3 regions of the Streptomyces sp. C1-1 genome follow, and region 2 is predicted to be linked to each of the others. Evidence: predicted binding sites of a transcription regulator. Region 2 holds the regulator's gene; each other region holds the start of a gene.

Region 1 (8,002 bases), 1.2 Mb from region 2:
GCATGGGCGTCCTCGCGCACGACGGACAGCACGGCACGCCCGCCCCCACCGCCGTCACCCAGACAGAGGGCGTCGACGTCTCCGGCTACCAGGGCAACGTGGCCTGGTCGACCCTGTGGAGCAGCGGGGTCAGGTGGGCCTACACCAAGGCGACCGAGGGGACGTACTACACCAACCCCTCCTTCGCCCAGCAGTACAACGGCTCCTACAACGTCGGCATGATCCGTGGCGCGTACCACTTCGCCACCCCCGACACCACCAGCGGGGCGACCCAGGCGAACTACTTCGTCGACCACGGCGGCGGCTGGTCCCGCGACGGCAAGACCCTCCCCGGCGTCCTCGACATCGAGTGGAACCCGTACGGCGCCGCCTGCTACGGCAAGTCGCAGTCCGCGATGGTGAGCTGGATCGCCGACTTCCTGAACACCTACCGGTCGCGCACCGGACGGGACGCCGTGATCTACACGGCCACCAGCTGGTGGACCGACTGCACCGGCAACTACGGAGGCTTCGCGGCGAGCAGCCCGCTGTGGATCGCGCGGTACGCCTCGGACCCGGGGACGCTGCCGGCCGGCTGGGGCTACTACACGATGTGGCAGTACACCTCGTCCGGTCCGACCGTCGGCGACCACGACAAGTTCAACGGCGCCCTGGACCGCGTACAGGCTCTCGCGAACGGCTGAGGCACCGGCGTACGGCGAGGGCCCGGGCCTCCCTCACGGGACCCGGGCCCTGCCTGTCCGGCGGCGTCCGTCACGCCGCCACCGGAACCTCCGGCTCGGCGCCGCTCTTCGCGGGCGCGAGCGCCAGCTCCAGGACCTGACGGACGTCGGTCACGGCGTGGACGTCGAGCTTGTCCAGCACCTCGGCCGGGACGTCGTCCAGGTCGGGTTCGTTGCGCTTGGGGATGATCACCGTCGTGACCCCCGCCCGCTGCGCGGCCAGCAGCTTCTGCTTCACCCCGCCGATCGGCAGGACCCGGCCGGTCAGCGAGACCTCACCGGTCATCGCCACGTCCGTGCGGACCAGCCGGCCCGACAGCAGGGACGCCAGGGCCGTCGTCATCGTGACGCCGGCGCTGGGGCCGTCCTTGGGGACCGCGCCCGCCGGGAAGTGGATGTGCACGCCGCGGTCCTTGAGGTCCGCGACCGGCAGCTCCAGTTCCGCGCCGTGCGAGCGCAGGAAGGACAGGGCGATCTGCGCGCTCTCCTTCATGACGTCGCCCAGCTGGCCGGTGAGCGTCAGGCCCGCCGCGCCCGTCTCGGGGTCCGCGAGGGACGCCTCGACGAACAGGACGTCGCCGCCCGCGCCGGTGACCGCCAGGCCCGTCGCCACACCGGGCACGGCCGTACGGCGCTCCGCCGGGTCCTGGGCCGACTCCGGGACGTGGTGCGGGCGGCCGATCAGACCGCGCAGATCGGCGTCCGTGATGGTGAACGGCAGCTCCCGGTCGCCCAGTTCGTGCTGGGCCGCGACCTTGCGCAGCAGCCGCGCGATCGACCGCTCCAGGGTGCGCACGCCCGCCTCACGGGTGTACTCGCCGGCGAGCTTGCGCAGGGCGCTCTCGTCCAGGGTCACCTCGTCCTTGTCCAGGCCCGCCCGCTCCAGCTGGCGCGGGAGCAGGTGGTCGCGGGCGATGACGACCTTCTCGTCCTCGGTGTAGCCGTCCAGGCGGACCAGCTCCATCCGGTCCAGCAGGGCCTCCGGGATGGCTTCCAGGACGTTCGCCGTCGCGAGGAACACGACGTCGGACAGGTCGAGTTCGACCTCCAGGTAGTGGTCGCGGAAGGTGTGGTTCTGCGCCGGGTCGAGGACTTCGAGCAGGGCGGCCGCCGGGTCGCCCCGGAAGTCGGAGCCGACCTTGTCGATCTCGTCGAGCAGGACGACCGGGTTCATCGAACCGGCCTCCTTGATCGCGCGGACGATACGGCCCGGCAGCGCGCCGACGTACGTACGGCGGTGGCCGCGGATCTCCGCCTCGTCGCGGACGCCGCCGAGGGCGACGCGGACGAACTTGCGGCCCATGGCGTGCGCGACGGACTCGCCGAGCGAGGTCTTGCCGACGCCGGGCGGGCCGACCAGGGCCAGGACGGCGCCGCCGCGCCGGCCGCCGATGACGCCGAGGCCGCGGTCGCTGCGGCGCTTGCGCACGGCCAGGTACTCGGTGATGCGCTCCTTCACGTCCTCCAGGCCCGCGTGCTCGGCGTCGAGGACGGCCTTGGCGCCCTGGATGTCGTAGGCGTCCTCGGTCCGCTCGTTCCACGGCAGTTCGAGGATCGTGTCCAGCCAGGTGCGGATCCAGGAGCCCTCGGGCGACTGGTCGCTGGACCGCTCCAGCTTGTCGACCTCCTTGAGGGCGGCCTCGCGGACCTTCTCCGGCAGGTCTGCGGCCTCCACCCGGGCGCGGTAGTCGTCGGACTCCTCGCCGTCCTGTTCGCCGTTGAGTTCGCGCAGCTCCTTGCGCACGGCCTCCAGCTGGCGGCGGAGCAGGAACTCGCGCTGCTGCTTGTCGACGCCCTCCTGGACGTCCTTGGCGATGGTCTCCGCGACGTCCTGCTCGGCGAGGTGGTCGCGCAGGTGCTGGGTGGCGAGCTTGAGGCGGGCGACCGGGTCGGTGGTCTCCAGCAGTTCGATCTTCTGTTCGGTGGTCAGGAAGGGCGAGTAGCCGGAGTTGTCGGCGAGCTGGGAGACGTCGTCGATGGCCTGCACGCGGTCCACGACCTGCCAGGCGCCGCGCTTGCGCAGCCAGGCGGTGGCGAGGGCCTTGTACTCCTTGACCAGTTCGGCGACGTGACCGGGCAGCGGCTCGGCAACGGTCTCGTCGATCCGCGTGCCCTCGACCCACAGCGCCGCGCCCGGCCCGGTGGTGCCGGCGCCGATCTTCACGCGGCCGCGGCCGCGGATCAGCGCGCCCGGGTCGCCGTCGGCCAGCCGGCCGACCTGCTCGACGGTGCCGAGGACACCGGTGCCGGCGTACGTCCCGTCGATGCGTGGAACCAGGAGGACCTTGGGCTTCCCGGGCTCGGACCGGGCGGCGGCCTGGGCGGCCTCCACCGCGGCGCGTACGTCGGCGTCGTTGAGGTCCAGCGGAACCACCATGCCGGGCAGCACGACCTCGCCGTCGAGCGGCAGCACAGGCAGGGTGAGCGGTGTGGACGTCGAACCCATGATCTCCCCTTCGGCAGTCAAGTTGAGCTATGCCGACTCAATGCGCGGGGGCCCGTGGATGTTCCCGGGGTCTTGCGCCGTTCGCTGTAAGCGATCAGCACGGGGCCTGACGCGGCGTAGGTTGGATCACGTCCCGGTCAGCGGCACTGAGGGGTGGACATGTCCGGTCACGTCGTCAACGGTCTGTACGAGGTTCTGGACGACCGCTTCCTCACGGGGCGCTGCGCCAACGGCGACGGGCGGCTGGAGGTGCTGTACGACGACTGCCGCTGGGCGGAGGGCCCGCTGTACGTGCCCGCGTGGCGGCAGCTGGTCTGGAGCGACATCCCCAACGACCGGCTGCTGCGGTGGGACGAGGCCACCGGCGCGGTGAGCGTCTTCCGGCACCCCGCCGGTCACGTCAACGGCAACACCCTCGACCGGCAGGGGCGGCTGGTCAGCTGCGAGCAGGGCAACCGGCGGGTGACCCGCACCGAGCCCGACGGCACGGTCACCGTCCTCGCCGACCGCTACGACGGCAAGCGCCTGAACAGCCCGAACGACGCCGTCGTGCGCTCCGACGGCACGGTCTGGTTCTCCGACCCGGACTTCGGCATCCTCAGCGACTACGAGGGCCACCGCGCCGAGTCCGAGATCGGCGCCTGCAACGTGTACCGGATCGACCCGGCGAGCGGGCGGGTGCGGCTGGCCGCCGACGGGTTCGAGGGACCCAACGGCGTGATCCTGTCGGCGGACGAGCGCCGGCTGTACGTCTCCGACTCGCGGGCCGCCCGCATCCGCGTCTTCGACGTCGCCGACGACGGCACGCTGTCCGGCGGGAAGGTCTTCGCCGCGGCCGGGGAGGGCGTGCACTACGACAACATCCGGCTCGACGACCAGGGCCGGCTGTGGGCCGCCGCCCTGGAGGACGGGGTGCACTGCTACGACCCGGACGGCACCCTCATCGGCCGGCTCCGGGTGCCCGGGACGGTGGCCAACGTGACGTTCGGCGGCCCGAAGAACAACCGCCTGTTCATCACGGCCGCGACCACGGTGTACTCCCTGGTGATGTCGGTGACGGGCGCGCCGCGCGTCTAGGGCGCCCTAGGACCGGGCCGCCAGGGCCTCCTGGCGCCAGCGGCGGACCAGCGGCCAGGTCGCGATGCCTATCGAGAGGGAGATCAGGTGACCCCAGTTGGTCATCGGGTCGGTGAACTCGATCAGGTCCTCCACCAGCATGCCGCCGAACAGGATCAGCAGCGGCCAGCGCAGCCACGGACCGAGCAGGCCGGCGAGGGCGCCGACGGCGGTGGCCACGCCGAAGCTGATGCCGTAGTCGAGGCGGTGCAGGGAAGTGTGCGGCAGGTGCCCGGCCAGGACCGCCAGCCCCACGGAGCCCTCGGTCGCGAGGGTGGCCAGGACGTGGCCGAGGAGGAAGACGACGACCGCGCGGGCGCCGCCTATCCGCCGCTCCAGGGCCGTCAGGACGAGCAGGAAGCACACGACGTACGGCGACACGAGCCCGCCCGCCACCCACAGCGCGCTGGCCAGCAGGACCAGGACCGGGGTGCGGATGAGGTGGGCCACGTCCGTGCTGGATCCCTGCTGCAGGGCGTCGACGAGGGCCGGGGAGGCGTAGGCGGCGACGAGCGAGGTGACGGCGAGGACGGCGGCGTAGGCGAAGGTGACCGGGGTGCCGGTGGGGGTGGGCAGGAGACGCCAGGGGCGGACCGCGCGACGCGCGCCGGCGGGTGCCGGCGCCGCGGCCGGGCCCCGCTGCCGTGGCAGGCCGTCCAGCAGGTCGGAGACCTCGGGGAGGGGCGCGGCCAAGGAGTGGGCGTCGGCCGTCGCGGCGGGTTCCACGGTGAGGTGCTCCTTCCGTTTCACCCCACCTTTCGGGGCCCCACGGGCCACTGTCTATGACCGACGCCACGCGTGAGCCGATTCTCAGGAACCTCTAAGACGTTTCCTGCGTCCGCCCCTTCGGCTAGGGCCTGAGCAGGACCACCTCCCTGGCGTGAGCGGCCCTGGTCGCCGGGTCCCAGTCGCCGGTGCAGTAGACGCAGGCCTCGGCGACGGAGCCGTCCCTGACCTCTGCGCGCATCAACTCCCGGCAGTACCAGGTGCCTTGTCCGTCCTCCCAGCTCTCCTCGAACTCGAGGACGAAGCCGGTGGGGGTGGCGTCGACCCGGTGGCGGGGGACCGTGCCGAGGACGGGGTGGCCACGGCGGCGCAGCGCGACGAGCTCCTCGCGCCCCCGGGCCTGCAGCCGCCACTGCGGCAGGGTCAGGTCGAGGAACACGTCGTCCGTGAACAGCCCCGCGGGGGCTGTGTTGGTCTCCAGGAACCGCACGAAGAGGTCGGCGAGTTCCTTCACCCGGGTGTCGGTCGCGGTGCTCATGACCGGCCCTCGGCCTCGGCGAGGTTGCGGCCGACGACCTCCATGGTGCGGTTCAGCTCGGCGGTCGGGCTGAACTCCACGACCTCGGTGCCGGCGAAGATGAGCGGGAGGTGGCCGGGGGCGCCGTAGTAGGTGTCGCCGGCGTGGAAGACCTCGTCGTGGTCGGCGTAGCGCAGGACGAGCCTGCCGCTGATGACCTGGCCCCAGTGCGGGCACTGGCAGCGGTCGTCGGGCAGACCGCGGAACAGCTGTGCGGGGTCCATGTCCGCCTTCATGGTCTCGTAGCCGACGGTGTACGGACCGACTTGCGCGTAGCGTCCTTCGATGACCGGCTCGTCCACCAAGAGGTCGGCCTCGGCCTTGGATGTGCGGGGCATGATGTCCTGCCTTCCCTCGGAGTTTCTCCGTCGGGAAGAAGGCGTCAGATCCGGCGGCACGATGTGAGGCGGGGGCTCACAGACGCCACTCCGGCGGCTGTTCCGGCTGGTAGACGCAGAGGGTTCCGGTGCGCACGGCCGTGCGCAGATGGCGGCCGAGCTCGGGATGGACGGCGGCGACCCGCTCCACCGCGGCCCGGATACGGGCGGTGACGGCCGTGCGGGCACGTTCGGCGGGGGAACCGGTACGGCGGACCCGGCCCCCGATCCCGTACGCGGCGGCGAGCTGCCCGACGAGGGCGTCCCGCTCGACGGCGATCCGCTCCGAACGTTCCGCGTCCCCCGTGGCGTCGGCGTCCCGCGCGTCCTCCTCCAGTTCCCGCAGCCGACGGCGGTAGGCGGCCCGGGCGACGGCGTCGACGGCCTCACCGGTGTCGCCCTGGGGGTGCAGACCGGTGGCGTCCCCGTCACCCGGGCCCACGGGCCCGGGTGACGCCAGCTCGACTGCGGGCACGGGGGTGCCGGGGCGGGAGAGGAGAACGGCGAGGTCGTGCAGGCCCTTGCCGTCGGGGACCCGCACCTCACGACCGGCGTAGCGCAGGTGCCAGAGGGGACCTTCGTGGTGGAAGAGGGCGGTGTCGGGGACGGTGGGGATGGTGGCTGCGGGGGGTTGTGACGTCTCGTGCGTGATCCGGTCGACGAGGGCGACCGCGCCCGCCGCCCCGGCCGCCCGCAGGGCCTCCGTACGGTGCGCGCGGGCCCGGTCCGGGTCGCCCATGGCCGCGGCCAGCAGGGCGAGATGCCGGTCGACGGGACCCCGTACCGCCGCGCCGATGCCCTCCACCACGAACAGGCCGGCGTAGGGGGCGAGGAGGTCGTACAGGACGGGAGCGGCGGGGTGGGAGCCCACGGCGGCCACCGTCTCCGCGGCCTGCGCCACCATCGGCAGCCACTCGCTGTCCCGGGGCGCGCCGCCGAGCCGGGGTGCCACGGCCGACAGCCGGCGCGCGGCCTCCTCCGGGCGGCCGGACTGGGCGGCCAGGAGGGCGAGCGTGACGCGCGGCCACAGCAGCGGGGAGCGTTCCAGCACGGCCGCCTCGGCCCTGACGCTCAGCAGCCCGGCACGGTCGCCCGTCTCGGCGTACAGGCACCAGCGCTGGGTGACGGCGAGCAGGCCGGCGTTCGCGCTTCCGGCCCTGCGGCCCAGCCGCTCGACCTCGTCGAGTGCGGTCGCGCAGTCCTCGTACCGGCCCTCCATCAGTGCCCGCGTGCCGCGCCACAGCGGCACGTACCAGGCGTACAGGGGGCGCCGCAGCGGTCGTACGACCGTCTCGTACGCCGCCGCCTCCGCGTCGGCCTCGGCGAACGCGCCGGTCTCCATCAGCGCGACCGACCGCAGCCGTCGGCCGAGGAGTTCGAGGGCCGGATCGCGCAGGTCGCGGGCGGTTTCGATGATCCGCTCGGACCAGGCGAGCCGGTCATGGCAGTGGTCGGGGCCGGGCCGGGCGTCGCACAGCGCGGCGAGGGCCGCGGCGAGGGTGGCCGGGTCACCGGCCTCGCGAGCCGTCCGGACGGCTTCCTCGGCGAGGGCGAGCCGCCGCCCCACCGACTCGACGAGTCCGACGGCGAGCGAAAGCCGAGCGGTGACGGCGGCCCGGAGGGCGGTGAAAGGCGCTGCGGGCGGGGAGCTGTTGTTCGTGAGGGCGGCCCTCGCCTCCGTCAGCAGGTCGACCTGTGGGCGGTCGTCCAGGTCGACCTCGAACCCGACGGGCCCGGTACCGAGCCCGAGCGCCGCCCGCGCCAGCAGGTCCGGGCGCCCGACCTCCCGCGCCAGCCCGGCGGCTCTGAGCAGCGCGCCCCGAGCGGCCTCCCGCTCCCCCGCGCCGAGCCGCGCGGCACCGAGCCCGAGCAGCATCTCGACCAGCTCGGCACGATCGGGGGAGTCGGCGCGGGCCTGCTCGACACGGCCACGGGACGCGATGGCGGCCGGCTCCTCCCCCGCGTCGCCGTTACCGTCGGTCCAGGCGTCGACCGCGCGCTCGTACCAGCGGGCCGCGTCCTCGAAGGCGAACAGGGC
Region 2 (8,002 bases):
ATCAACGCGGCGCTCAACATGGCCACGGCCCAGTGCCGGAGCGAGATGCTGACCATCCAGCCGAGCGACGACCGCTTCTCCGAACAGAGCCTCATCCAGGGGCTGGAGAGAGACAAGCCACTAATCGAACGTGGTGTGCGCATCCGGACGCTGTACCAGCACACGGCCCGCTACAGCCCGGAAAAGCTGGCGTACGTCGCCCAGCTCGCCAACGGCAAGGTGGAGTACCGGACGATCGACGAGGTGGTGGAACGCCTCATCATCTGCGACGAGACGGTCGCCTTCATTCCCGCGAGGGACGACCAGCAGGTCGCCCTGGAACTCCGCCATCCCGGGCTGATCCGCTACCTGATGCGGCTGTTCGAGTTCATGTGGGGGCGGTCCGTGCCGCTGAACGCGGGCGCCCCCTACGAGACCGCCCGCGACGGCATCACCGACATCCAGCACTCGATAGCCAAGCTCCTGGTGGAGGGGCACGTCGACGAGGCGATCGCCCGCCGCCTGGGCATGAACGTACGCACCTGCCGGGCCCACATAGCCAAGCTGGCCACGGTCCTGGGCAGCGGCAGCCGGGCGCAACTCGGGTACCTGATCGCCCAGTCCGGCATCCTCGACCCCGACAGCTGATCCGCGGGGCCGCGGCGGGCTCCGTACGGGCTCAGCGGGCGGTGCGGGATTCCTGACCCGGAAGAGTGACCGGCGTGACGTCCGCGGGGTGACGGGGGCCGTCCAGGCCCACCTGGGCGATGCGGACGCCGAGTTGGGTGCGGCTGGCCGCGCCCAGGGTCTCGGACAGCCGCGCGATGTGGGCCCGGCAGGTGCGGACGCTTATCCCCAGCCGTTCCGCGATCACCGCGTCCTGGTGGCCCTCCGCGAGGAGCGCGGCGATGGACTGCTCACGGTGGGATATGCCCTCGATGCCGGTGTCGGGCAGGGGGGCGGTCAGCGGGATGGCCAGCCGCCAGAGGCGGTCGAAGACCGTGCCCAGATAGCCGACCAGGGCGGGGTGGCGCAGTTCCAGGGCGAGGGTGCGGTCGGCGTTGGCGGGGATGAAGGCGACCGTGCGGTCGAAGAGGATCAGGCGGTCGATGACCTCGTCGAGGGTGCGCGCCTCGACCGCGTCGCCCATCAGCTCCAGGTAGTTGAGCAGGCCCTGGCCGTGCCGGGCCACGTGCGTGTACAGGTCGCGCATGCGCACGCCCCGGCCGCGCAGGGCGAGCGCCCGGTGCAGGCCCTCGGTCAGTTCGTGCTCCGGCCGGATGCCGCCGGGCTGGACGGTGAGGACCTCCGTGGTGCAGGCCTCCGTCGCCTCGTCCATGGCGGCCTGGATGCGCGAGAGCCCGTCCAGGACACGGATCGCGGAGCCCTCGGCGGGGCCCGGCTGCTGGAGCGAGGGCCCGAGACCGGCGTACCACTCGAAGGCCGCCACCGCCGAACCCACCCGCCGCTGGCTCGAGCTGACCTCGTCGTAGACCCCGCGCAGCAGCCGCGTCATGACCTCCTGCGGAGCCGTCGGGACCAGCCAGTCCATGTCGTCGGGGTCGGGGTGCAGCAGCGCGAGCTCCAGCAGGCAGGGCACCGGCTCGGCGTCGCGGCGCGACACCCGTCCGCGCCGTACGGCCCGTGAGTACACGCGGTCCCCGGCCTCGCAGAGCCGGTCAGCACCGTGTGGATGAGCGTCCGCCCCGTGCCCGGCCATCGTCCATCCCACCCCCCGGTTCCGCCGTCTTCCGCAGCGCAACTATGCGCGGACATACCCTGCTCCGCAACACGGCTTCGACGGCCACGGCCGAAAGAAAGCACCGGTTTGTACCGGTATTTCGGACCCTCCGTACGTCGAGTTGCAACAAGATGACGGTGGTACAGGGGACTTGTGGGGGCATCGTGAAGAACCCCGCCAGAACGTGCTTCTGACGGGGCCGCATGGCGCATATCCGACGCTGCGCGCTCCGGGCTACTTCAGCCCGACCGACGCGCAGTCGGAGGCGAACTTCGACGTGCAGATCTGCGAGACCGTGTAGATGCCGTCCGAGATCACCGTCTGCTTGATGTTCTTCCGCGTCAGGGCGGTCACGGTGACGAGCTGGGCGGGAATGTCCTGGTTGGTGGGGCTGTCCACGGTGTCCTGGGTGAGGGCGTCGAACTGGATGTCGTGGCCCTGCACCTTGGCCACGGCCATCTGCGCGGCGGCCTCGGCCTCCTGCGGGTAGGACTTGTAGACGCTCATGTACTGGTCGCCGGCCACGATGCGCTGCACGGCCGCCAGTTCGGCGTCCTGGCCCGTGATCGGCGGCATCTTCGTCACGCCGGCCTTCTTCAGGGCGGCGATGACGCCGGCCGCCATGCCGTCGTTGGCGGAGTAGACGGCCGCGATGTTGTCCTTGCCGATCTTGTTGATCGCCTCGGTCATGTTGGCCTCGGCGTTCTCCGGCTTCCAGTCCTTGGTGTCGTAGGTCGCGGCGACCGTCACCTTGCCGTTGAGCTCCGACAGCGCACCGGCCTTGAACTGCTTGGCGTTGGGGTCGGTGAGCGACCCGTTCATCATGACGACCTTGTCGGAGGTGTCGGCGTTGCCGCCGAGGGCGTCGAGCAGGGTGCGGCCCTGCACCTCGCCGACCAGTTCGTTGTCGAAGGAGACGTAGGCGTCGATGGGGCCCTCGGCGAGGCGGTCGTAGGCGATGACCGGGATGCCGGCGTCCTTGGCCTTCTTCACCTCGCCGGCGATGGCGTGCGAGTCGACGGCGTCCAGCAGGATGATGTCGACCTTGTCGTCGATCATCTTCTGCATCTGGCCGGCCTGCTTCTTGGCGTCCTGCTCGGCGTTCTGGTAGTCGACGCTGCCCTGCTTCTTGGTGAGCAGCTCCACCTGCCGCTTGATGATGGGGTAGTCGAAGTCCTCGTAGCGGGTGTTGGCCTTCTCCGGCAGCAACAGGCCGATGGTGACGTCGTTGCCCTTCGTCGGGCTCGCCGAACTGCTGTCCCCCGACACGTCGAGCATGCCGCACCCGGCCAGCGACAGGGTCATCGTGGACGCGGCCACGGATATGGCGATACGACGCGTGGGACTGCTCACAGGCCTGCTCACTTCTGATGCCTACGGGACGCGGGCGCCTCGAGGTGCCCGGATGTCTGAAAAGACAACGCGCAGCCGCCCCCGGGCGTCAAGCCGAACTACTTAACGAGTGCGCAACACCACGCTCCGCTTGGCTTGTGAAGACATGAAGGAAACGCCTCCAAACACCCTTTACGGACTCTCCATGCAACGGCAGGCAATCGGCAGGCAAAGATCCGTACAACCAAGCCGATACCTCACGAGTCGTGATCATGACGGCTCCGAACAGCCGTCCTCGACCGATCAGAGGATCGAATGAACTCAGCCAGACGTACGACGGCTTCGACGCTGGTGCTCGCGACCGCGGGCGCCCTCCTCGGCGCGTCCGTCTCCTCCGCCTCCGCGGCGACCACCTGCGCCTCCCCCGTCTTCAAGCGCCAGTTCTTCGGGAACACCGCCTTCTCCGGTACGGCGAAGAAGACGGACTGCGACAGCGCGATCGACCAGAGCTGGAGCGGCGCCCCCGCGACCGGCCTGCCGAAGGACAACTTCGGCGTCCGCTGGAGCGTCACCCGCGACTTCGGCTCCGGCGGCCCCTTCGCGCTCACCGCGAGCGGCCTCGACGGCATCCGCGTCCACCTCGACGGCACCCGCAGGATCGACCTCTGGAAGAACGTGTCGTCGACGGTGCAGAAGACCGTCAACGTCACGATCCCGTCCGGCAAGCACACCCTCCGGGTGGACTACGCGAACTTCACCGGCGTCGCGAAGGTCCGGTTCACGTACACCCCCCGCACCTCCGCCGACGTCGACAAGGTCAAGCCCCTGGTGCCCGCCGGGACTTCGGTCTCGTACGACACGGCGACCGGGAAGGCGAAGCTGACCTGGGCGAAGAACAAGGAGATGGACCTCGCCGGGTACCGGGTGTACCGGCGGACGAAGGGCACGTCGTTCGGCTCCGCGCCGCTCGCGACGACCACCTCGACGTCGTACACCGACACCACCCTGCCGCTGACGGGCGAGACCTACTACTACGAGGTGCGCGCCTACGACCGGGCGGGCAACACCTCGGCCGGCACGGCGGACCAGGGCGTGACCACCGTCGACCGCACCGCGCCGGGACAGGTCACCGGCGTCACGGCGAAGGGCACCACCGCCGGCAACACCCTCGCGTGGCAGGCCTCCGGCGCGACGGACGTCCACCACTACGAGGTGTGGGGCGCGCCGGAGGGGCAGCAGGACGCCGACGGACCCGACCTCGTGGTGGGCACGTCCTTCACCGACGTGCGCGCAGGGACGGATGCCGCCCACGTCTACCGGGTGTACGCGGTCGACGGCGCCGGGAACGTCTCCCCCGCCTCCGCCCCGGTGACCGCCACCCGCCCCGAGCCGAGCGGCACACCGGCCCCGGCCGGGCTCACCGCCACCCTCCACGACGACCGGACCGAGCTGCACTGGGACCTGCCCGAGGACTCCGGCCAGTACAACGTCTACCGCCGCACCGACGGCGGCTTCAGCGCCATCGGCAGCGTGCGCGGCGGCGGGTGGGACGACATCATCGCCCCGGCCGGCGAGGCGTCCTACTACGTCGTCGCCGTGGACGGCACGGGCGCCGAGTCCGCGCCCTCCGACGTGCTCACCGTCGACCGGCTCACCCGGGCCACCCAGGCCGGCCCGGCCGCGCCGAGCCTGACGCTCGTCTCGGCGGGCATCCCCGCCCGCTCGCCCATCACGGTCAAGGCCGCGCCCGGCGCGGGCGACGAGGGCCGCGTCCTGAAGGGCTACTCCTGGGAGATCGAGGGCGCCTGCGGCGCCAGCGGCACCCAGCTGTCCACCACGGGCGACATCTCCTGGACGCCGCCGTACAACGGCCCCTGCACGGTCACCGTGTACGCCGTGGACGCCTACGGGCGCCAGAGCGCGCAGAGTTCGTCGCTGGAGTTCTTCGTCGGCCGCTGACGCCCCCCACGGGCATGCGAAGGGGCCCGGAGGTCTGCGCCTCCGGGCCCCTTCGTCCACGCGTGTCGCTAGTCCTTCGCCTTCTTGGGCCGCCACACCACCAGCGCGCTGGTCTGCTGCACCTCCTGGTACGGCACAAGATCGCGCCGGTACGAGGCGTGCACCGCGGCCTCGCGCTGCTGCATCGCCGCGGCGGCGCCGTCGACGGCCGCCTGGAGCTCGACGACGCGCTGCTGGAGCGCGGCGACCTGGTTCTCCAACTCGATGATGCGCTTGATGCCGGCCAGGTTGATGCCCTCGTCCTGCGACAACTGCTGCACCTGGCGGAGCAGTTCGATGTCGCGGGCCGAGTAGCGGCGGCCCCGCCCCGCCGTGCGGCCGGGCGAGACCAGGCCCAGGCGGTCGTACTGGCGCAGGGTCTGCGGGTGCAGACCGGAGAGCTGGGCAGCCACCGAGATGACGTAGACCGGGGTCTCCTCGGTCAGTTCATACGGGTTGCGTCGACGGCCGTCCATCTCGATCAAGCTCCCTTCGCCGCCTGGAACAGCTCCGCCCGCGGGTCCTCGCCCGCGGTCGCCTCGCGATACGCCTCGAGTGCGTCACGAGCCTTCCCCGTCACGTCCTTCGGAACACTCACCTCGACGGTGACCAGCAGGTCCCCGCGGGTGCCGTCCTTGCGGACCGCGCCCTTGCCACGGGCACGCATGGTGCGGCCGTTGGGCGTGCCCGGCGGCAGCTTCAGGGTGACGGGCGGGCCGCCCAGGGTGGGGACCCTGACCTCGCCGCCGAGCGCCGCCTCGGAGAACGTCACCGGCACGGTGACGGTGAGGTTGTCGCCCTTGCGGCCGAAGACCGGGTGCCCGGAGACGTGGACCGTGACGTACAGGTCGCCCGCCGGACCGCCCCGTTCACCGGGCGCGCCCTTGCCGCGCAGCCGGATGCGCTGGCCGTCGTCCACCCCGGCCGGGATACGGACCTGCATGGTCCTGGACGACTTGGCGCGGCCGCTGCCGTGGCAGACCTCGCAGGGGTTCTCCGCGATCAGTCCGCGGCCCTTGCAGTCCGGGCACGGGTCGGTCAGCGAGAAGCCGCCGCCCGAACCCCGGGCCACCTGGCCGGTGCCGACGCACGTCGGGCACACCCGGGGGTTGCCGTTGGCGTCGCCGGTGCCGGAACAGGCCTTGCACGGTGCCTGCGAAGTCATGCGCAGCGGGACCGTCGCGCCCTCGATCGCCTCGGTGAAGTTGAGGCTGACCTCGGTGTCGATGTCCTGGCCGCGCCGGGGCTGTACCCGCGTGGTGCCCGAGCTGCCCCGGTTGAACAGGCCCCCGAAGACGTCACCGAGCCCGCCGCCGAAGCCGCCGGCTCCCCCGCCGCCGCCCTGGGCGCCGCCTCCGAAGAGGTCGCCCAGGTCGAAGTTGAAGGAGCCGCCCGCGCCGCCCGGCCCCGGGCGGAAGCCGCCGTTGCCGAAGAGGGTGCGGGCCTCGTCGTACTCCTTGCGCTTCTTGGGGTCACCGAGGACGTCGTTCGCCTCGGAGATCTCCTTGAAGCGCTCCTCGGCCTTGGCGTTGCCCTTGTTGGCGTCCGGGTGGAACTCGCGGGCGAGCTTCCGGTACGCCTTCTTGATCTCGGCCTCGGTGGCGTCCTTGGGGACGCCGAGGACCTTGTAGTAGTCCTTCTCGATGAAGTCCTTGGTGCTCATCCTCGACGCGCCCCCTTTCCGGTGTTCCGCTCGGTGTCTACGTCAGCCCTCCTCAGGGCCGTTGTCCTTCTCGTCGCCGGCCGCGGGAGCCTCTTCGGCCCCCTCGGCCTTGACCGTCTGCGCGCCCGGCTGCGGTTCGGCGACGGCCACCCGGGCGGGGCGGATGGTGCGTTCGCCGATGCGATACCCGGGCTGCAGGATCGCCACGCACGTCGTCTCGGTGACGTCCGGCGCGTAGCTGTGCATCAGGGCCTCGTGGATCGTCGGGTCGAAGGGCTCGCCCTCCTTGCCGAACTGCTGCAGACCCATCTTCGCCGCGACGGTCTCCAGCGACTCCGCGACGGACTTGAATCCGCCGACGAGTTCGCCGTGGTCCCGGGCGCGGCCGATGTCGTCGAGCACGGGCAGGAGTTCGGTCAGGAGGTTCGCGATGGCGATCTCCTTGACCGTGATCCGGTCCCGCTCCACACGGCGGCGGTAGTTCTGGAACTCGGCCTGCAGCCGCTGGAGGTCCGCCGTGCGCTCCTCGAGCGCCTTGCGCACCTGGTCCAGCTGGGCCGTCAGACCGGCGATCTGAGCTGCGTCCCCGGCCGGGGCCGCCCCCCCGGAGGAGGCGGCGGCCTTCGGCTCGGCGTCGTCAGAGGTGGCGCCTGAGGGGACGTCGGGCTTCTCCTCGAAGCCCGGGGTCTCCTCGGTCACGCGGCACCGTCCTTGCGCTCGTCGTCCACGATCTCGGCGTCGACGACGTCGTCGTCGGCCTTGGGCGACTCGGCACCGGCGTCGGCGCCGCCCGCGGCCTGCGCGGCCTGGGCGTCGGCGTACATGGCCTGACCGACCTTCTGGGAGACCGCGGCGACCTTCTCGGTGGCGGTGCGGATCTCGGCGGTGTCCTCGCCCTTGAGCGCGGTCTTCAGCTCCTCGACGGCGGCCTCGACCTCGGTCTTGACCTCGCCGGGGACCTTGTCCTCGTTGTCCTTGAGGAACTTCTCCGTCTGGTAGACGAGCTGCTCGCCCTGGTTGCGGGTCTCGGCGGCCTCGCGGCGGCGGTGGTCCTCCTCCGCGTACTGCTCGGCCTCCTGGCGCATCCGGTCGACCTCGTCCTTCGGCAGCGAGGAGCCGCCGGTGACGGTCATCTTCTGCTCCTTGCCCGTGCCCAGGTCCTTGGCGGTCACGTGCATGATGCCGTTGGCGTCGATGTCGAAGGACACCTCGATCTGCGGCACGCCACGCGGGGCCGGCGGCAGACCGGTCAGCTCGAACATCCCGAGCTTCTTGTTGTACGCCGCGAT
Region 3 (8,002 bases), 2.5 Mb from region 2:
CCTGGGCCGACCAGCCCGGCAGCTCGGCCAGCCGGTCCTCGATCTCCTTCTGGGACAGCGGTTCCACGGGCATGGCCTCGCTCCTTCGTCGGCTGCGGATGCCTCTTCAGCCTGCCACAGCCGGGCGACTGCGGTCCTGGTCAGAGGGTTCCCGGGGGTGAGCCGAGGACACCTCGCCGGGGCTGTTCCTCGACTACGGTCGTACACATGACCACTGCCGTGACCGGAACCACAGCCTCCGTGACCGCTCCCGCCGACCGGGGCGTCGGCCCGCTGCTGCGTGCCTGGCGGGAGCGGCGTCGGGTGAGCCAGCTGGAGCTGGCCCTGCGCGCCGACTCCTCGGCCCGGCACATCAGCTTCGTCGAGACGGGCCGCTCCCGGCCGAGCGAGGAGATGGTGCTGAAGCTGGCCGAGCACCTGGACGTTCCGGTGCGGGAGCGCAACGCCCTGCTGCTCGCGGCCGGCTACGCCCCGCGCTACCCGGAGACCCCGCTGGACGACCCGGCGATGGGCGCCCTGCGCGAGGGCATCGAGCGGCTCATCCAGGGCTACGACCCCTATCCGGCGCTGGTGGTCGACGCGACGTACGACGTGGTCGCGGCCAACCGCGGCATCATGACGCTGCTGGACGGGCTCCCGGAGTCCCTCCTCAAGCCGCCGCTGAACGCCATGCGGCTGACCCTGCACCCGCAGGGCCTGGCGCCCCGCATCCTCAACCTGCCCGAGTGGCGCGGCCATCTGCTGGCCCAGATGGAGCGGCAGATCGCCCTGCACCGCTCGGCACCGCTGCGGCGGCTGTACGAGGAGGTCGCGGCCTACCCGCTCCCGAAGAGCGCCGGCGGCGGCGAACCGGCGGAGCCCGTACCGTACTTCGCCCTGCCGATGCGGATCGAGCACGAGGGCCGGGCGCTGTCCTTCATCTCCTCCATCTCGACCTTCAACACGCCCATGGACGTCACCGTGGCCGAGCTGGCCATCGAGACGCTCCTGCCGGCCGACCCGGCGACGGCCAAGTACCTGCGGTCGCTGATCTCCTGACGGGCGCCGCCGCCGCCCGGAACCGGCCGCCCGCGCGAGGGACCGGCCGACGCCCGTTCGGCACACGTGGCAAGCGCCTCACCCCGGACCCCGTGAGACTGACACCGGAACATGACACACTGCTTCGCGCGGACTTCGGCGCGTAGGGGAGGCGTGGCGTGAGTGAGCGGCGGCCCGCGCCCACTGTGGGCCAGGTGGTGCTGGGCAGACGGTTGCAGGAGCTGCGGGAGGCGGCGGGGTTCAAGCGCGAGGAGGCCGCGCGCGTGCTGCGCGTGGCGCCGGCGACCGTGCGGCGGATCGAGATGGCCGAGGTCGCGCTGAAGATCCCGTACGTCCAGGTGCTGCTGACCACGTACGGCGTACCGGACGAGGAGGCGGCCGCCTTCGTCGCGCTGGCCGAGGAGGCGAACCAGCCGGGCTGGTGGCAGCGCTTCCACGACGTGCTGCCGGACTGGTTCAGCCTGTACGTCAGCCTGGAGGGCGCCGCCGGGATCATCCGCTCCTACGAGCCGCACTTCGTGCCCGGCCTGCTGCAGACCGAGGAGTACGCGCGCGCCGTCATGGAGGCGGGGACGGTCGGCCAGACCGGCCCGGAGACCATCGACCGCCATGTGTCGCTGCGCATGGCCCGGCAGAAGCTTTTGGACCGCCCGGACCCGCCCCACCTGTGGGTGGTCATGGACGAGACGGTGCTGAAGCGTCCGGTGAGCATCCGCGGCGAGGTCATGCGGGAGCAGCTGGACAAGCTGCTGGAATTCGCCGAGCGCGACCGGATCACGCTGCAGGTCGCCGAGTTCGAGGACGGCCCGCACCCGGGGACGTACGCGCCCTTCACGCTGTTCCGCTTCGCCGAGCCCGAACTGCCCGACATGGTCTTCACCGAGTACCTGACGGGCGCCCTCTACCTCGACTCGCGGGGAGAGGTCTCCGCGCACCTCGAGGTCCTGGACCACATGACGGCGCGCGCCGCCTCGGCGCAGCGCACGAAGAAGCTGCTGCGGGAGTACCGCGAGACCTTCTGAGTCCGCCGCCGGCTTCCCCTGTCCGCGGCACGCACGGCACCCTTCCCACCCCGAGGAGACGACACCGCATGACCGGATCCGACGCCTTACCGCAGATCGACACCAGCCGCCCGCACCCCGCCCGGGTGTACGACTGGTGGCTGGGCGGCAAGGACAACTACCCGGTGGACGAGGCGCTGGCCCGCAACATCCTGGCCGCCGACGGCACCGCGGTGCGCGGGGCGCGCGCCAACCGCCGGTTCATGCACCGGGCCGTGCGGGCCGCCGCCGGGGCCGGGATACGCCAGTTCCTCGACATCGGCACCGGCATCCCCACCGAGCCCAACCTGCACCAGGTGGCGCAGGAGACGGCGCCGGATGCGAGGGTGGTGTACGCGGACAACGATCCGATCGTGCTCAGGCACGCGGAGGCCCTGCTGCGCGGCTCCGCCGAGGGCAGCACCCAGTACGTGCACGCCGACGTCCGCGATCCCGACACCATCCTGCGGCTGGCCGCCGAGACCCTGGACCTCTCCCGGCCCGTCTCGCTGTCCCTGATCGCGCTCACCCACTACCTGGGCGACGAGGAGGACGACGTCCACGGCCTGCTCAAGCGGTACGTCGAGGCGCTCGCCCCCGGCAGCTTCCTGATCCTCTCCCAGGTCACCCAGGACCTCAGCCCCGAGGGGGTGGCCAGGGCCGCGGGGCTGTTCCGCAGGAGCGGCACGCCGTTCCACCCGCGCACGCTGCCCGAGTTCTACCGCTTCTTCGACGGCCTGGAGCTGCTCGGCCCCGGTGTGATCCCCGTTCACGGCTGGCGGCCGGAGCCGGTGGACGTGGAGGCGCAGGCCGAGGGCGTCGTGCCGGTGTACGCGGGGGTGGCCCGCAAGCCCGGCGCCTGAGGCCCGCCGTCCACGGCCCGTACACCCGTACGGGCGTCTGGACGGGTGTGTTCCCCCGCTCGCCCCTAGCGTCGAAGCACGGGGCGAGCAAGGGAGCGACGGACGTGGCCGACACGCGGATACCGCCCACCGAACAGGGAGCGGCGCTGCTGCGCGTCGGCAGGTTCTTCCGGCCCGGCACGGCGGCGCCCGACCTGCACAGCGTCGGCATGGTCGGCGGGCGCGAGGCGGACGCCTTCTACCGGGACCGCTGGAGCCACGACAAGGTCGTGAACTCCACGCACGGCGTGAACTGCACGGGCTCCTGCCGCTGGAAGGTGTACGTCAAGGACGGCATCATCACGTGGGAGACCCAGCAGACGGACTACCCCAGCGTGGGTCCCGACCGGCCCGAGTACGAGCCGCGCGGCGTCCCCCCGGGCGCCGCCTTCTCCTGGTACACGTACTCGCCGACGCGGGTGCGCAACCGTGTGTCCGGGGCGTGCTGCCGGAGTCGTACCGTGAGGCCCTCGGCCGCCTCGGCGATCCCGTCCTCGCCTGGGCCGACATCCAGAACGACCCCGAAAAGCGCCGCCGTTGTCAGCAGTCGCGCGGCAAGGGCGGTCTGGTGCGGGCGAGTTGGGACGAGGCGATCGAGCTCGTCGCCGCCGCCCACGTCCACACCATCAAGACCCACGGCCCCGACCGCATCGCCGGCTTCTCCCCGATCCCCGCGATGTCGATGGTCTCGCACGCGGCCGGCGCCCGCTTCCACTGGAGGCAGACCTCCGACGATCCCGCCGACGCCGAAGCCAAGGAGGTCTGATGCCCTCGGACGCCGTACTCCATCAGGCGGCAGCTCTCTGCCTGACCTACCCGGACGACGACTTCCGCACACGGCTGCCGCTGCTGCGCGAAGCCGCCCCGCAGCTGAGGGAGTTCACCGACCATGCCGCGGTCACCCCGGCCCGGGAGCTGGAGGCGCACTATGTGCAGGTCTTCGACTTCAAGAACCGGCACAGCCTCTATCTGAGCTGGTGGCAGGACGGGGACACGCGGCGGCGCGGCATGACGCTGGTCCGCTTCAAAGACGTCTACCGCGCCGCCGGACTGGAGATGACCGGGGAGGAGCTGCCCGACTTCCTGCCCGCCGTCCTGGAGTTCGCGGCCCGCACCGGCGACACGGACCTGCTCACCGAGCACCGCGCGGGCCTGGAGCGGCTGCGCGCCGCGCTCACCGACTTCGGCACGCCGTACGCGTCCGTACTGGACGCGGTGTGCGCGACCCTGCCGGGGGTGCGCCGATGACCACCCTCCTGTGGGGCGTCCTGCCGTACGTCGCCTTCGCGCTGCTGGTCGTCGGCCTGTTCGTCCCGATGTCCTGGACCGACTCGATCGGCGTCGACGAGCACCTGTACCACCTGTTCTCCCGGTACGGCGGTACGGCGGCGGGTGTGCCGGCGGTCGTCGGCATCCTGCTGCTGGTGTACCGGCGGCGGACCAACGCCCCCGTCTTCCAAGCGACTACGGCCAACGACAAGCTGATGTACCTCGTCCTGCTCGCCGCGATCGCGCTGGGCGTGATCGCCGAGCTCGGTCACGCCTCCGGGGACGGCTACGACTACCGCGAGACGATCGGCCCCTGGTCCCGCAGCCTGTTCACCCTCCGGCCGAAGACGGACCTGATGCAGGGCGTGCCGGCCCTGTACCAGGTCCACGCGGTCGTCGGCATGGTGCTGATCGCCCTGGTCCCCTACACCCGTTCGGTCCACATGTTCAGCGCCCCCGTGCAGTACCTCTTCCGCCCCTACGTGATCTACCGCAGCCGCGACCCGCGACAACTGGGCCCACGCCGCGAACGCAGGGGCTGGGAGAGAACGGACGCCTAGGACGGCGCCGGGGCGTCAGGCGGCCCCGCCCTTCGTGTCCTTCTCGTCGTCGACGATCTCCGCGTCCACCACGCCCTCCTCCTCGGGGCCCGCCTGTTCATGGGCCGTGCCCTCTTCACCGGACGGACCGCCGGCGGCGTTCGCGTACATGGCCTGCCCCATCTTCTGGCTGACGGTGGCGAGTTTCTCCACGCCCGTACGCAGTTCGCCGGTCTCGGCGTTCCGCTCCAGGAGCCCCTTCAGCTCCGTGGCGGCCTCCTGCACCTCGGACTTGGTGTCGGCGGGGATGCGGTCCTCGTTGTCCCGGATGAACTTCTCGGTCTGGTAGACGAGTTGCTCGGCCTGGTTGCGGGTCTCGGCGGCCTCCCGCCGCTTGCGGTCCTCCTCGGCGTACTGCTCGGCCTCCCGCATCATGCGGTCGATGTCGTCCTTGGGCAGCGCGCTGCCGCCGGTCACCGTCATCTTCTGTTCGCGGCCGGTGGCGAGGTCCTTCGCCGAGACGTGCATGATGCCGTTGGCGTCGATGTCGAAGGCCACCTCGATCTGCGGCACGCCCCGCGGGGCCGGCGGCAGCCCGGTCAGGTCGAAGACGCCCAGCTTCTTGTTGTACGCGGCGATCTCCCGCTCGCCCTGGTACACCTGGATACCCACCGAGGGCTGGTTGTCGGTGGCCGTCGTGAAGATCTCCGAACGCCGGGTCGGGATCGTGGTGTTGCGCTCGATGAGCTTGGTCATGATGCCGCCCTTGGTCTCGATGCCGAGGGACAGCGGGGTGACGTCGAGCAGCAGGACGTCCTTGACGTCGCCGCGGATGACACCGGCCTGCAGGGCGGCGCCGACGGCCACGACCTCGTCGGGGTTGACGCCCTTGTGCGGGTCCTTGCCGGTGAGCTCCTTCACCAGGTCGGTGACGGCCGGCATACGCGTGGAGCCACCGACGAGGATGACGTGGTCGACCGCGGACAGCTTGATGCCCGCGTCCTTGACCGCCTGGTGGAAGGGGGTCTTGCACCGGTCGAGAAGATCGGCGGTGAGCTCCTGGAACTGCGCGCGGGTCATCTTCTCGTCGAGGTGCAGCGGCCCCTCGGCGGACGCGGTGATGTAGGGAAGGTTGATCGTCGTCTCCGAGGAGCTGGACAGCTCGATCTTGGCCTTCTCGGCGCCCTCCCGCAGCCGCTGCAGGGCCATCTTGTCCTTGCCGAGGTCGACGCCGTACTGCCCCTGGAACCTCTTGACCAGGTGCTCGACGATCCGCTGGTCCCAGTCGTCGCCACCGAGGTGGGTGTCGCCGTTGGTGGCCTTGACCTCGATGACCCCGTCGCCGATCTCCAGCAGCGACACGTCGAAGGTGCCGCCGCCGAGGTCGAAGACCAGGACGGTCTGCTCCTCGCCCCGGTCGAGGCCGTAGGCGAGGGCGGCGGCCGTCGGCTCGTTGATGATCCGCAGGACCTTCAGGCCCGCGATCTCCCCGGCCTCCTTGGTGGCCTGCCGCTGCGAGTCGTCGAAGTACGCGGGGACGGTGATCACCGCGTCTGTGACGTCCTCGCCGAGGTAGGACTCGGCGTCCCGCTTGAGCTTCTGCAGGACCCGCGCGGACAGCTCCTGCGCCCGGTAGCGCGTGCCGTCGATGGAGCCCTGGTCGGGGAAGCGCCAGTGCGCGTCGCCCATGTACCGCTTCACCGACCGCGCGGTGCGCTCCACGTTGGTCACGGCCTGCCGTTTGGCGACCTCACCGACGAGCACCTCCCCGTTCTTGGCGAAGGCCACGACCGACGGTGTGGTCCTGGCCCCCTCCGCGTTGGCGACGACCGTGGGTTCGCCGCCCTCCAGGACGGCAACCACGGAGTTCGTGGTCCCGAGATCGATCCCGACCGCACGTGCCATCTCCGTCCCCTTCCGCCAGGCACTTCCCAGACTCCAGCACAAAACTTGAGTGCGCTGTTGTCAATGCCGCGTAGGTCCCGGGTACTCCCGGAAAACGGCTCCCGGGTACCCGGAAACGGCGGTGCCGCGCTCCCGGGCCCGGGAGCGCGGCACCTGTGGGGCACATGTTCAGGCGAGCTTGGCCGACAGGGTGATCGTCGTACCGGCCAGGGCCTGGCTGACCGGGCAGTTCTTCTTGGCGTCCTCGGCCGCGGCGACGAACGCGTCGTCGTCGATGCCGGGGACCGTGCCCTCGACGGTGAGGTGGATGCCGGTGATGCCCTCACCCGGCTGGAAATTCACGTCCGCCGAGGTGACGAGCTTGGTGGGCGGGGTGCCGGCGCCGTTCAGGGCGTGCGACAGCGCCATGGAGAAGCAGCTGGAGTGCGCGGCGGCGATCAGCTCCTCGGGGCTGGTCTTGCCGTTCGCGTCCTGGGAGCGCGAGGCCCACGTCACCGGCTGCGCCTCGATGGCCCCGGAGGAGTCGAAGTTCACGACACCGCTGCCCTCGAGCAGGTTGCCTTCCCATACGGTGTGTGCGGAGCGCGTGGTTGCCACGGTGAATCCTTCCGAAAACCTGCTGTTGCTTGCGTCCCCATCCGATCACATTCCGGCTCACCGCACCCGGAAGACCGGCCCGCGGGGGGTGAACGGCAGGCGTGCCCCCTGCGGGATCAGGTAGGCGTGTTCGCGGCGGACGCGCAGTACGTCGCACCAGCCGTCGGTGATCACGAGGACGGGTGCGCCCGGCGGGAAGTCGTCCGCACGGTGCAGCAGGTCGATCCCGGGCTGCAGGACCGTACCGCCGCGCCCGTGTACGCGCACCCGGCCCGCGATCTCGGTCACCGGCAGATAGCCCGCGTCGTGCGGGGCGGCGTCGCAGAAGACGACGCGGGCGGCCGGCACGTCGCGGGCCTCGGCGTAGGAGGCGATCGCGCCCAGCGCCTTGCCCAGCAGCGTGTGGTTCATGGAGCCGGAGGTGTCGAGGACGACGCCGAAGGTGCAGCGGGCGATCTCCTCGGGCGGGAAGTAGTGCCCCGCGCGCGGGATGTCCGGAGTGGAGGACTGGCGGCGGGAGGGGCGCGCGTACGTCCGGACGGGCTGCGGGCTGGGTACGAACTCGTCGAACCAGCGGGCGAGTCGGGCGTCCCAGGGCAGGGGCGGCTGGCTGAGCGCGCGGATCTCCTCGACCAGGCCGCCCGGGAGGTAGCCGCGTTCCTGACGCTGGTGCAGGTCCAGGCCCTGGCCGAGGCCCCGGCGGTAGAACTCG

What was found. The regulator HspR, encoded in region 2, represses chaperone genes until heat shock. The targets are predictions, from matches to a motif close to TTGAGNNNNNNNNNCTCAA.
Region 1: the regulator HspR is predicted to act here: its motif matches at 3,191-3,209, upstream of lon (endopeptidase La).
Region 3: the regulator HspR is predicted to act here: its motif matches at 6,739-6,757, upstream of dnaK (molecular chaperone DnaK).

What each region holds. Positions count from the first base shown of each region.
Region 1 covers NZ_CP189826.1:3,733,700-3,741,701, forward strand. The annotation lists gene ACQF4J_RS16835 (lysozyme) at 1-683, shown strand, start outside; gene lon (endopeptidase La) at 754-3,168, opposite strand; gene ACQF4J_RS16845 (SMP-30/gluconolactonase/LRE family protein) at 3,328-4,245, shown strand; gene ACQF4J_RS16850 (rhomboid-like protein) at 4,252-5,034, opposite strand; gene ACQF4J_RS16855 (hypothetical protein) at 5,135-5,548, opposite strand; gene ACQF4J_RS16860 (hypothetical protein) at 5,545-5,925, opposite strand; gene ACQF4J_RS16865 (ATP-binding protein) at 6,002-8,002, opposite strand, start outside.
Region 2 covers NZ_CP189826.1:4,946,096-4,954,097, forward strand. The annotation lists gene ACQF4J_RS22535 (helix-turn-helix transcriptional regulator) at 1-627, shown strand, start outside; gene ACQF4J_RS22540 (helix-turn-helix transcriptional regulator) at 659-1,699, opposite strand; gene ACQF4J_RS22545 (substrate-binding domain-containing protein) at 1,955-3,073, opposite strand; gene ACQF4J_RS22550 (fibronectin type III domain-containing protein) at 3,368-5,011, shown strand; gene ACQF4J_RS22555 (heat shock protein transcriptional repressor HspR) at 5,080-5,526, opposite strand; gene dnaJ (molecular chaperone DnaJ) at 5,532-6,713, opposite strand; gene grpE (nucleotide exchange factor GrpE) at 6,756-7,412, opposite strand; gene dnaK (molecular chaperone DnaK) at 7,409-8,002, opposite strand, start outside.
Region 3 covers NZ_CP189826.1:2,410,201-2,418,202, forward strand. The annotation lists gene ACQF4J_RS10960 (4a-hydroxytetrahydrobiopterin dehydratase) at 1-73, opposite strand, end outside; gene ACQF4J_RS10965 (helix-turn-helix domain-containing protein) at 208-1,038, shown strand; gene ACQF4J_RS10970 (helix-turn-helix domain-containing protein) at 1,197-2,060, shown strand; gene ACQF4J_RS10975 (SAM-dependent methyltransferase) at 2,129-2,941, shown strand; partial or broken gene ACQF4J_RS10980 (molybdopterin-dependent oxidoreductase) at 3,046-3,692, shown strand; gene narJ (nitrate reductase molybdenum cofactor assembly chaperone) at 3,746-4,228, shown strand; gene narI (respiratory nitrate reductase subunit gamma) at 4,225-4,809, shown strand; gene dnaK (molecular chaperone DnaK) at 4,825-6,693, opposite strand; gene ACQF4J_RS11000 (OsmC family protein) at 6,862-7,290, opposite strand; gene ACQF4J_RS11005 (vWA domain-containing protein) at 7,348-8,002, opposite strand, start outside.